Regions from separate parts of the Paenibacillus sp. AK121 genome, predicted to be linked through region 4. Evidence: riboswitches for the same ligand, from Rfam matches in the RefSeq annotation. Region 4 holds a riboswitch; each other region holds the start of a gene.
What was found. A riboswitch is a leader RNA that binds a small molecule or an ion and turns the genes downstream of it on or off. The one in region 4 is predicted to bind thiamine pyrophosphate.
Positions count from the first base shown of each region.

Region 1: it holds a riboswitch for thiamine pyrophosphate, as region 4 does, so the genes downstream of both, thiC (phosphomethylpyrimidine synthase ThiC) here and KSP24_RS22305 (ABC transporter substrate-binding protein) in region 4, are expected to answer to the same signal.
Region 2: it holds a riboswitch for thiamine pyrophosphate, as region 4 does, so the genes downstream of both, tenA (thiaminase II) here and KSP24_RS22305 (ABC transporter substrate-binding protein) in region 4, are expected to answer to the same signal.
Region 3: it holds a riboswitch for thiamine pyrophosphate, as region 4 does, so the genes downstream of both, KSP24_RS06280 (thiamine phosphate synthase) here and KSP24_RS22305 (ABC transporter substrate-binding protein) in region 4, are expected to answer to the same signal.

Region 1 covers NZ_JAHPJM010000014.1:31,850-35,061, reverse strand. The annotation lists gene KSP24_RS21015 (alpha/beta hydrolase) at 1-421, opposite strand, end outside; gene KSP24_RS21010 (IclR family transcriptional regulator) at 720-1,463, shown strand; TPP riboswitch at 1,580-1,691, shown strand; gene thiC (phosphomethylpyrimidine synthase ThiC) at 1,875-3,212, shown strand, end outside.
Region 2 covers NZ_JAHPJM010000006.1:93,079-96,290, forward strand. The annotation lists gene KSP24_RS12840 (NAD-dependent malic enzyme) at 1-1,459, shown strand, start outside; TPP riboswitch at 1,530-1,632, shown strand; gene tenA (thiaminase II) at 1,765-2,454, shown strand; gene thiM (hydroxyethylthiazole kinase) at 2,480-3,212, shown strand, end outside.
Region 3 covers NZ_JAHPJM010000003.1:8,563-11,774, forward strand. The annotation lists gene thiO (glycine oxidase ThiO) at 1-981, opposite strand, end outside; gene KSP24_RS06280 (thiamine phosphate synthase) at 1,039-1,632, opposite strand; TPP riboswitch at 1,962-2,070, opposite strand; gene KSP24_RS06285 (ABC-F family ATP-binding cassette domain-containing protein) at 2,156-3,212, opposite strand, start outside.
Region 4 covers NZ_JAHPJM010000016.1:62,225-65,436, forward strand. The annotation lists gene KSP24_RS22300 (MTH1187 family thiamine-binding protein) at 1-53, opposite strand, end outside; gene KSP24_RS22305 (ABC transporter substrate-binding protein) at 552-1,595, opposite strand; TPP riboswitch at 1,793-1,902, opposite strand; gene KSP24_RS22310 (pyridoxamine 5'-phosphate oxidase family protein) at 2,173-2,607, shown strand; gene KSP24_RS22315 (bifunctional 2',3'-cyclic-nucleotide 2'-phosphodiesterase/3'-nucleotidase) at 2,825-3,212, shown strand, end outside.

The DNA.
Region 1 (3,212 bases), on a different contig from region 4:
TGACCACATTAAAGTTCAAGCTATGGGCATAATGCGCCAGATCATACATGGGAATCCAGCTTTCTTCACGGTTGGCTCCATAGCCATGACTGAAAATAATGGTTTTCCGCGATTGATCTGCCGGGATATACCAGCCTTGTACCATGCGGCTACCATCCTTGGCTGGGAAGCTGACTTCCTCATAAGGCATACCTTTGGCCTGCATCGGATTAGAGTATAATGGCGCGACGGTGGGATTCGTAAGCACCCAGGCGATGTAAGCATGCAAGGCAATAAAACAAAACAACAGGAAAAATACGACCGACAGCAGCAGAGCAATCACAACGTGCTTGAACCGCAGCATACGGGGATTAAAGAGTGGGGTGGACGGCTCCTGAACAGCGGTCTGTAGCTGAGCGTTGCGCTGGGATGTCGAAATCATGTAAGAGCCTCCTTATATAGAATTGATCTTCGAATCATAAAATTTAGGTATAATTCCACTTGAAAATAGTAGGGTATGTCCGTATAGATACCTATTATCGTATGATGGGTATTATCCAAAGTCAACGTCTGAACCGGAAAAGTAAAAATGATGCAAAGAATTGTCGATGTTTGTTCTTGTTCTGTAATATGGTTGTCACAAAAACATCGGTTTACAGTAGCCGCGACTATTCTATATAATTTATGTAACCATGTTTCATAGTGTGAAACGAATATGGATACAAGAGGAGCGGTTCACGATGGAAGACCGTAAATTAACCGTCCGCGCTGTAGAGCGTGCACTTGATATACTGCTGTGTTTTACCGCAGAATCTGATCTTGGTCTAACGGAGATTGCCTCCCAAATTGGTCTACATAAAAGCACCGTTCATCGTCTTTTGACTACGCTAGAGGATCGGGGATTTGTCGTTCGGAATACCGAAACGGAAAAATATCGGCTTGGTTTTCGCATATGGGAGCTGTCGACGCATCTGTCCCAAAGCGATGAGCCGGCGGTGTTGTTACAGCCTGCAATGGAAGGACTGCGTGATCGCTTAGGGGAGACGGTCAGCTTGTACCTGCGGGATGGAAGCATGCGTATTCGCATACAAGCCGTGCAGAGCAATCAGGCGATCCGCAGGGTTGCTCCCGTGGGAGCGCGTATGCCGCTGGCTGTGGGAGCCTCCAGCAAGGTGCTGGCGGCCTTTATGCCGCCACAGGAGCTGGAGGTACTGCTAAGCAGTGAAGAATGGCCTCCCTCGGTAGATCCTGAGGTATATAAAGCCCAGCTGCAGGACATTCGTGAGAAGGGGTATGCGACTAGCTATGAAGAACGTGAGCCAGGAGCTGCGGCTGTGGCCGCGCCTATTGTGAACCGAAAGGGACAGGTCGCGGCGGCTTTATCTGTATCCGGCCCGGTCAGTCGACTTGCACCCGAGACGCTGCATGATTTTGCTCCGGTTTTGATCGAAGCAGCTAAGGAAATGGGGCTTATGCTCCCGTAACAGTAATCAATACAAAAGGAAATCATACAAGGGTTGCCAAAGCTATAAATTTAAAGTAGTCTGATAGAGATGGCGGATGTCTGTTATAGCCGCCAATTCATGTGAATAGAAAGTATCACAGTTACTGGGGGAGCCTGTAATGCGGGCTGAGATGGAATCGGGCAAGATTCCGGACCCTTTGCACCTGATCTGGATCATACCAGCGTAGGGAAGTAATCGGCCATTGAAATGTATACGCAGCTGCTGTCTGCGGTGACGCATAGGGTTTTATTCCATGTGCGCACTGTCTGGATAGCTGCCTCGTTTGATTAGCCGGTTCCCTAGGGAACCGGCTTTTTTGCATAGATCAGCGCCACCCTCGGAATGGTTCCGGATCGGTGTGTCACTTCAACGATACGGGAGGAATGGACCATGAAATCGATGGAAACCGAAGGAACAAAAGAAACAGGAGTGAAATCAACAGCAGTAGAGAAGACAAGTACGGAGCAAGCCAGTAGGGTTAATTCTTTCCCAGGGAGCCGCAAGGTGTATATTCAAGGTTCTCGGCCGGACATTGCCGTGCCAGAGCGTGAAATCGCACTGCATCCCACACATACGCCGCAGGGAATAGAGTATCATGAGCCACTGCGTGTGTACGATACCAGCGGTCCGATGACAGATGAAGCCTATCAGGTGGATATTCGTCAGGGCTTGCCACCATTACGGCGAGCTTGGGCACTGGAACGGGGGGATGTGGAGGCTTACGACGGCCGCGCCGTCAAGCCGGAGGATAATGGACTGAAACCCGGCTCCAAACGGGAAACAGTGGAATTTCCCGGCGTGACCAACCGTCCGCTACGGGCTTCACAAGGACGCACTGTGACGCAAATGCATTATGCGCGGCAAGGGATCATTACGCCTGAAATGGAATTTGCGGCGATCCGTGAAGGAGTGGAGCCCGAGTTTGTGCGGCAGGAGTTGGCGGCTGGACGAGCCATTTTACCTTCAAATATCAATCACCCGGAAAGCGAGCCCATGGTCATAGGGCGCCATTTTCACGTGAAGATCAATGCAAACATTGGAAATTCCGCGGTTACGTCCTCCATCGAGGAGGAAGTGGAGAAGATGACCTGGGCTGTACGCTGGGGCTCAGACACCGTCATGGACCTGTCCACAGGCCGTAATATCCATACGACACGCGAATGGATTATTAGGAATTCACCCGTACCGATTGGGACGGTGCCGCTATATCAGGCACTGGAAAAGGTGAACGGCGAAGCAGAGAAGCTGACGTGGGAGTTGTATCGAGACACACTGATTGAGCAGGCGGAGCAAGGAGTGGACTATTTTACAATTCATGCGGGAGTATTGCTGCGATATATACCGATGACGGCGAATAGAATGACGGGAATTGTATCCCGGGGCGGGTCGATTATGGCAGCCTGGTGCCTTGCGCACCATCAGGAGAACTTTTTGTATACGCATTTTGAAGAAATCTGTGAAATTATGAAAACCTACGATGTGGCCTTTTCTCTCGGGGATGGTCTGCGTCCGGGTAGTATCTATGATGCGAATGATGAAGCACAATTTGCAGAGCTGGAGACGTTGGGCGAGCTAACGCAAATCGCATGGAAGCATGATGTCCAGGTCATGATTGAAGGGCCGGGACATGTCCCTATGCACAAAATCAAGGAGAATGTGGATTTACAAATGGAAATTTGTAAGGAGGCTCCCTTTTATACTTTAGGGCCGCTGACGACGGATATCGCA
Region 2 (3,212 bases), on a different contig from region 4:
CTACTATCGACTGCTAACCGACCATTTGAGTGAAATGCTGCCCGTAGTCTACACACCGACTGTAGGAACCGCCATTCAAGAATACAGCCATGAGTACAACCGCCCTGGGGGCGTATATTTATCGATAGATAATCCGAACGGTATTGGACAGGCGTTTTATAATACCGGTTTGAGTAGTGAGGATGTTGACCTGATCGTCGTGACGGATTCGGAAAGTATTTTGGGGATTGGTGACTGGGGTGTCGGGGGAATTAACATTGCTATTGGCAAACTCGCTGTATATACAGCTGCGGCAGGCATTCACCCCGGGCGGGTGCTGCCCATTGTACTGGATGTCGGCACGAATAACGAGAAGCTGCTGAATGATCCCCTGTACATCGGAAACCGCCATAAACGAGTTCGCGGGGAAGCCTATAATCAATTTATTGATACCTTTATCAGCAAAACGTTAACACAATTCCCGAAGGCGCTTTTGCATTGGGAGGATGTGGGTAGCGTGAACGCACGACACATTATAGGGAAGTACGGTCAAAACATTCTCACCTTCAATGATGATATCCAGGGCACAGGAGCAGTGACATTAGCTGCGATTGTTTCGGCGGTAGGTGTCACCAAAACTCCGCTACGTGAACAAAAAATACTTGTCTTTGGTCCAGGGGCAGCAGGAATCGGTAACGCCGACCAAATACGGGGTGCAATGATCGAGGACGGGCTTCCTGAAGAAGATTCATTCAAGGCATTTTGGGCCTATGATTATCGTGGACTATTAACAGACGATATGGAAGATGTACTGGATTATCAGAAACCATATGTGCGTAAAAAGGAAGAAATCAGCTCATGGGCCCGATCGGAAGATGATAAAATACCGTTGCTGGAGGTCATTCGTCAGGTAAAACCCACAATCTTGATTGGAACTTCCGGTGTAGCGGGTGCCTTTTCTGAGGAGATTATCAAGGAAATGGCAAAGCATGTGGAACGGCCGATCATTATGCCCATGTCTAATCCTACCAACCTTGCTGAAGCGGTACCTGAAGATTTGATACGGTGGACTGATGGCAAAGCATTGATTGCTACTGGAAGTCCCTTCGACCCCGTCACCTATAACGGTACGAAGTTTGAAATTGGACAGGCGAATAATGCCTTTGTCTTCCCGGGGCTAGGTCTGGGCGCAATTGTGGTCAAGGCCAAAAGAATTACCCCTTCTATGTTTACCGCAGCAGCTGATGCCGTTGCCAACGCCGTAGATTCGAATGAACTTGGCGGTGCACTGCTGCCCCATATCCGAAAATTACGTGATGTTTCGTTCGCGGTTGCGGTTGCGGTAGCGAAAGCTGCAATTCAGGATCAGGTAGCTCAGGCACACATTTCAGATATTGAACAAGCCATTCGGGATGCGATGTGGAAACCGGAATATGTAAGGGTCAAAGCCGTGGAAAGTGTAATCCAGCACCCTCATTAATCCTTGACCGGAATCAAAGCAGTTTGACATAACCTAGGAACGAATGTACAGTATTAGTCAAAAGAATAGGAAAGTCCACTAGGGGAGCCACTATGGCTGAGACAAGAATGAATCTTGGACCCTTTGAACCTGATCTAGTTCGTACTAGCGTAGGAAAGTGGAGCCTTCGTATATAAGGTTTCAGGTGTTTTGCGCATTGAACCTATGTTGAAGTCGCTCCAGTTTTCGGGGCGGCTTTTTGGTGTTGTTCCGAGAATTGTATCTTACGGGACTTCTTGTTCTCCATTTTTATTGGAGGTGGGGAAATGAGTTTTTCGCAAGAACTTCGTCGGCAGGCGGATGGCATTTTTCAAGCCATTTATGAGCATCCCTTTGTGAGAGGTATTGCTGAAGGAAATTTAACAAGGGAGCAGCTGATTCACTATGTAAAACAAGACTTTGAATATTTGAACGCCTACATGCGGATTTACGGCATCGCGATCTCCAAAAGCACAAGCCGGGAGGATATGGCTGTATTTAACGAACAGATCTCTTTTATTCTCAACAGCGAGGTTCATCCGCATCAAAACTTTTGTGCTATCGCAGGTGTCACCTATGAAGAGATGCAGGGATATCCACTCGCTCCGTCCGCTCATCATTATATCCGCCATATGCTGACAGTCGCACATGAAGGTAGTCTTGGAGAAATCATGGCCGTGCTGCTGCCATGTCCATGGACATATCTTGAGATTGGGCGCAGGCTAATGGATGAGGTAAGACCGGACGAGTCTCATCCATTCTATGAATGGATTTGTTTCTATGGAAACCAGATTGAAGATGTAACATCCAAATATCGCGAGCGTGTGGATGCTTGGGCGAATGTCGCCACGGCTGCCGAGCAAGCTCGGATGATTGAGCATTTTATGCTAAGCTGCCAGCTGGAATATATGTTCTGGGATATGGCTTATAAGCAGGAACAATGGCCCGTCCAGATGCGCGCTACGGTCTTGGAATAATCAGTAGAGATGAGAGAGGATAAACATGATGAGTATATGGGAACAAAGTTATTCGGATCTCCTGACAAAGGTACAAAATAGCAACCCCCTCGTTCATAATATAACCAATGTGGTGGTCACCAACTTTACAGCCAACGGCCTGTATGCGCTGGGCGCTTCCCCGGTGATGGCTTATGCACCCGAGGAAGTAGCAGATATGGCAAAAATAGCGGGCGCCGTCGTGTTAAATATCGGTACGCTGAACCGCGAGCTGGTAGATGCCATGATCATTGCTGGACAATCAGCGAATGCTCATGGTGTTCCAGTTCTGCTGGATCCGGTTGGTGCGGGAGCGACGAGCTTTAGAACCGAGTCAGCACTGCGGATCCTAAAAGAAGTAAAAATCTCACTAGTGCGAGGCAATGCAGCCGAAGTCGCCCATCTAATCGGAGAAGTCCGAGAGATTAAAGGGGTAGATGCAGGCAACAGTGCTGACAGCAGTAATGTCGATCTGGCAGTTCGGGCTGCACAAACGCTCCATACCATGGTTGTCATCACTGGAAAAGAGGACGTCATCACCGATGGGGTCGAAGTACGATTGATTAGTGGCGGAGACGCGCTGCTTACGAAGGTAACCGGAACAGGCTGCCTGCTGACCTCTGTGTTGGGTGCGTTTGCAGCAATTGAACCCAACCTGCTGCTCGCAGGTACAGCAGGTTTGGCATTTTACGGTGCAGCAGCTTCCCGAGCCGCAGCACATACCGCAAAACTGGGGCCAG
Region 3 (3,212 bases), on a different contig from region 4:
AGGCCCAATGAAAGGACGCTCCGCAGCCGCCTGCGGACGCAAGCCTGCCCATGCACGTACAAAAGAAGCTTCCTGTACACGCGGTAACCAGGCAGATGCACGTGCTAACAACCCCTTTAAGCCTCCTACGGTCACCTCTTTGTCATATTGATGCGGAAGACTTGTGGCACCAATCCAAAGCTCGTTATTCTGTTTAGGCACGAGGTAAATATCGTCAGCATAAATGGTATAATCCAACGGATGATCCTTCGAGGAGACTGCTACCGCTTCGCCCTTGACCGGGTATAGTGGATAATCAAACCCAATTTGTTCTAGCAATTTCAAGCTGTCCAAGCCTGCGGCAATCACGACCTGATCGCAGGAAAAAAATCCACTATCCGTTCGCACACCACAAACTCGACCATCCTGTATGACCAGTTCCTCAGCTTGAGTTCCAGACCATATTGTTGCTCCCAGCACCGCAGCTGCCCCTGCATAAGCACGGCAAAGCTGGACAGGAGACACTTGTGTCTCCTTTGATCGGTAGATAGCCCCAATTACTTGATCTGCCAAGCCCGGAATCCGTCGGGCCAACTCCTTGGCATCCCACCAAATGGGACGATCATCCTCTCGCATATTCGCAGCATTCCAGCGTTTTTGGCCCTCTGCTTCCGAACGAAATGGGGTCACAAATCCTCCTGTACGAAAGTCCACTGAAATACCCGATAAACGTTCCAAATCACAGACAAGGTCAGGGAATGCATCTCGACTTGTACGGGCAAATCGTGCCAGCTCAAGGTCTGCAAACTCTTCACTTTCCGCTGCCAGCATTCCCACCGCTGCTCCTGATGCTCCCTCACCAGGGATCCATCGTTCCAGCATGATCGTACTACGTCCCTCCTTAGCCACATGATAAGCAATGGAACTGCCGATCACACCTCCGCCTATGACCAAGCATTCAGCGTGTCCTATCGCTTTTTTCTCTGTATGTGTCTTTGACATATGTTCCGTGTCTCCTCTCCAGTAAGCATTCTGCTTTCCCTTCGTCTTGTTTTCTTGCTACAGGTCGTGAACTACAAGATCTACCATTCGCCTATATTCCATCGCTGCTGCAACGGGTGACTTTGCTTCCCATATACCAGACATCACCGCAATTCCGCTTGCTCCAGCATGATAAAGCTCTGGAACATGATGGGGTTGTATGCCTCCCAGCGCTATCACCGGAATGTCCGACAATCTGCAAATGCTTTCAAGCTGTGCTATACCCCGCGGTACAAGACCAGCTTTACAATGGGTCTCATATACATGACCAAATAGTACATAGTCTGCTCCAGCCTGCTCGGCGGTCTGCACCTCCTCCAAGGAATGTACAGACACTCCACAGCGTGTACCCTCTGAAAGTAGACTTTTCGCATCCACCACAGATAACCCATTAGCTGGAAGCTGGACAGCTCCTGCCGAGGTAAGTAAAGCTACGTCCACGCGGTCATTTACTACAATTTGCCGCAAAGGAACTTCCTGCTTGATCATGCTACGAGTCAAAGAAAGCAAAGCAGAGGCACCCTTCTGTTTCGAACGTGCGTGTACATAATGAATATAAGGACAAATAGCGGCAGCCACTTGGGGTACATTCACACAGGAGACACTTTCCATCGTAATTACGTGTAATTCGATCTCATTTTCACCTCACTTGGACTAAAGAATATGAACTTGTGTTATAAAAAAATCGTATTAGCTGAATCTATATTGTTGTAGCTCCATATTGGGTAATATCATACGGAGCCAGCCACATGTACCAGCAATAATGAAAGGAGATTATATGTAAATCCGTCTACGGAAACTCGAACAAATGAAGATGAACGAAACGCAAAAAGCCACTTCCCAAAGGAAGTGGCTTGACAAACGTTCAAAATCAAACGGACTATTATATCCGTAAACGTATATCGTTCCTGCGCAAACAAAAGTAAAGAGCTACTACCTTGTTTGTACAGTACTCACTTCCCTACGCTGGCATAACCCAGATCAGGTACAAAGGGTCCGAAATCCATTTATTTCGTCTCAGCCGCATGGGCGGCTCCCCTAGTGTGACTATTTTATTGTATCAGCTAAAGATAGCTTAGCATATTTTCCTAATTCTGCAAACCCCACCTTGTGTGAAATCTGTCAGAACTGGATTTTAGTTAACTTTACTAGACCACTCTTCTACATTCCACGTTTTGGTTACCCAATCCTCGTAAAAGTCCGGTTCGTGGGATACAAGCAATACGGTCCCTTTGTATTCCTTCAAAGCGCGTTTGAGTTCATCCTTTGCTTTGACATCCAAGTGGTTGGTGGGCTCATCAAACAGTACCCAGTTACTCTCACGCATTAACAGTTTACAAAGGCGGACTTTAGCCTGTTCTCCACCACTAAGCGCAGACAAAGGTCGGGTGATATGCTCATTCTTCAAACCACAGCGCGCCAAATGCGCTCGTACTTCATGCTGATTTAAATGTGGAAATTCATTCCATACATCGTCAATCGGTGTAATTTTCTCTGCCTTTACTTCCTGCTCAAAATAAGCGGGCTGCAAGAAATCTCCCTGATAGGTTTTTCCGCTGATCGGAGGTATTTTCCCCAGAATGGTTTTGAGTAACGTAGACTTACCAACACCATTGCAGCCAACAATTGCGATCTTTTCACCACGTTCGATCGTCATGGACATTTTAGGCAAAAGGGCATGAGTATAGCCAATTTCAAAATCAATACCCTCAAAAACTGTTTTCCCGCTTGCACGGGCTTCTTTGAACTGAAAGGTTGGCTTTGCGGCTTCTTCTGGCTTATCAATACGTTCGATCCGATCAAGCTGCTTTTCACGGCTTTTTGCACGACCTGATGTAGATGCGCGCGCTTTATTGCGCTGAATAAAATCTTCCTGTTTCTTAATATATTCCTGCTGCTTCTCATATGCATCAATATGCTGGGCTTTGTTCAGATCCGCCATTTCAAGAAACTTTTCATAGTTAGCTGAATAACGGGTCATCTTAGCAAATTCAAGATGGTAGATTACATTAACGACTTGGTTCATAAATTCAGTATCATGTGAAATTAGGATAAAAGCATAGGGATAATCCTTCAAATATCGCGTAAGCCACTCAATATGCTCCACATCCAAATAGTTGGTAGGCTCATCCAGTAGCAATACATTTGGCTTTTCCAACAGCAACTTCGCAAGCAGCACCTTTGTCCGTTGC
Region 4 (3,212 bases):
TCGTTATTAGGAGTTTTAGGGATGACTTGAATACTGAGCAATGTGTTAGCCATGCGAATTTCACCTGTCCTTTATTTGGAGTAGTATTGGGAAATAAATTGGTTTAAGGTGGGGAGACCGCTTCGCGTTTCATTTGATCTTACGATCGCTGTTGCCGTGGGATTCTTTGAATAAACTTTAAAGGTAAGAATCCAACAGCAAAGGCGACCACTTCGTTTCTTCAGATTCAAATGAACCGCTCCGCTGCCAACCGCCTTAAAAGCACTTTAGTTTTTTGATAGATTGGGTTGCATTTTTACACATAAGCGCATCTGTTTTTGCGCTTTAGATAAGATGAGACTAAAGAATAAACCAAGAGGAACGAGAACGAAGTGCACGGAATGGTGCTGTACAAGCAAAGCGGTCGCTTTTTTTTGCCCCCCGATTTCTACCCTGCTGAGGCTTTATTCGGGAAATCTGAAGGCGGTGGCGATGGAAAGCACCATCCGTCCGCGTAGTGGCGCTTCGTTCACTTCTTAAGTCGAGTCTTATTTAGTGTTTTTACAAAATGATCAACGCTTGGGCAAGAAGTCGTTTGTGAAGGCCTTATCGACTTCCAAAGGTTTGTTGAGCAGCTTGCGTTCATACATCCAGTCCGAGTAGTTTTTCCATACCTCCGCTTTTTGTACGCCCCATTGCGCGGCATCGTCCTGATAACGCGGGCTTAGCCATTTTTGACTAGCAAGTACCAGTTTTTTGTCCAGCTCCGGCACAGCTTTACTTAAGATATCTGCCGCTTCTTCTGGATGGGCGATAGTGTATTCATAGCCTTGCGCGGTAGCGTCCATGAACGCTTTGACTAGGTCAGGATCATTTTTTATCGTCTGTTCATTGCTCACAATTACAGGTGTATAGTAATCGAGGTTTTTGGAATAATCTTTTACATATAGCATATCCAATGGCTCACCTCGAAGCTTGGCCTCAATCCCGGTCCATGCGTAGAAAATCCAGGCGAAGTCAATATCCCGCTTCACAGCTGTAAAATAGTCTGCATTGCCCATATTGACGATCTTCACTTTGCTCACATCACCTTGGTCTGAATCCATGATGGATTTCATGACCGCTTCTTCTACAGGAGAACCCCAGCCGCCGTAGCTTTTACCCTCGAAATCTTTCGGGCTTTTAATTCCGCGGTCTACCGGGGCTGCGAAGCCAGAGGTGTTATGCTGAATCACCGCAGCGATGGATACGAGCGGCACGCCTTGGATGCGAGCCTGAGTGACGCCTTCTTGATAGCTGATACCAAAAGGTGCAGCATTCGAAGCAACCATTTGGTCGGCTCCGCCTGAGCCTGGTTGAACAATTTGGACATTCAAGCCTGCTTTTTCGTAAAATCCTTTGTCCTTGGCGACATAGAGTCCTGTGTGATTCGTATTGGGTGTCCAGTCGAGCACGACTTTAACATCTTTGAGCCCCTTTGCCGAGGTAGACGTTGAAGTGTCGGCAGCAGGAGCCTCCTTTTGAGATATAGGGGGATTGCCGCCGCAAGCGGTCAGAGTCAGAGCCATGAGCCACAGACTGATTAGACCCAGGCTTAACATTTTCATGCGCTTCATCGTTGTGTTCTCTCCTTTTTAATTACCCGTTATCCGTCCAATCAGACAGCTTATGTTCCCCATTTTCACAAAAATAACATCTGCCGGAATGCTATCTTTCCAACAACTTCATCTTCAACAAAAAAAGCGTCCCGGGATTCCGGGACGCTTGCGCTTGTATATACCAAAGTAAGGGATGTCCTGTTTTAATAAAAAGGCACATCTTGCTTAAGCATTCCTACGCTGGCATTACCCAGATCAGGTTGTAAGGGTCAGTGTCTTGGGACACACTCTCAGCCGGCCGATTCCAGCACCCCTGGCATTGTATGGTTTAATGGGTTCGTTTATTCGGGTTTACTACGACGATTATATGCCTTGAAGGCGGGTCTGTCCAGCTTTAAGGAAGCGCTCACGGTTCATATGCCGAATGACAGGGTACACTTTTACTGTGAGCTTTGATCTGAAAATGAACATGAATCATTCAGATCTGTTCTGGTCATGTTATTTTCAGAACAGCTACACTGTATGTTTAGGAGAGCTGGTGCCAAGTGGCATAGACTCTATAGAATTCTAATTCGTAAAAAGGAGTTGTTGTACTGTGGGTAAAACGGATACATTGGATCGCAGTCAGCTGGAACAAGCCATTGTGAAGGCTTTGGATAACAACAAATTTTGCTCGTTAGGTACGGTAGAGGGCGGAAAACCGAAAGTGCGCTATATGGCCCTTTTTAACGATGGAATGAACATTCATCTGGCGACGGATCGCAAAACACATAAAGTGGAAGAGCTAAAGAACAATCCGAATGCTTATCTGCTGCTGGGTTATGAAGTGGGTGGTACAAAGGAAGTCTTGGAAGTGGAGGCTACCGTCCAGGTTACAGCTGATGAGGGGTTACGCAAACAAGTGTGGAATGATTCTCTGAAAAAGTGGTTTTCCGGACCTGATGATCCCGATTATGTCATTTTAGACGTCAATCCGACTCGTATTGAGTACGTTGGTCAACAAACGGAGCGCCAGGTGTGGACGAAATAGAAACAATATAACAGACAAGCCAGTAAATTTCCAACCTTTTCAGGAGATTTACTGGCTTTTTTTATGCGAAAAATAATTATTTTTTCATAAATATTTTAAGCAAATGACTACTCTTTTGTCTGGCGTTGGATTAAAATAGGAATGGTGGGTTCAAAGCTTACATATATGTGCAAAAGTATGTATATGAGGCATACACCTTAATGAGGAGGGGTATATTTTGTTATTTCGTAAAAATTGGTTTAAAGGGTTTACAGCAGTAGTTGTAGCTTGTAGCCTGCTGGTGTTTTCAGCCGCTCCATCCTGGGCAGCTAGCGACTCTCGCTATAGCGCTACGGTGAATTTGCGGATCATGGAGACAACGGATATTCATGGGGCGCTGATGAACTATGATTACTATTCGGACAAGGAAACCAATGAATATGGCTTGATTAGGACAGCAGGCTTGATCCAACAGGCTCGTAGTGAAACAAGAAACAGCATGCTGTTCGATAACGGTGATTTGCTGCAGGGCAATCCATTAGGCGATTATATGGCCCGCAACAAAACCTTTGAGAAAGAAGGCGGTATCCATCCGGTCTATAAGATGATGAACTTGATGGGCTATG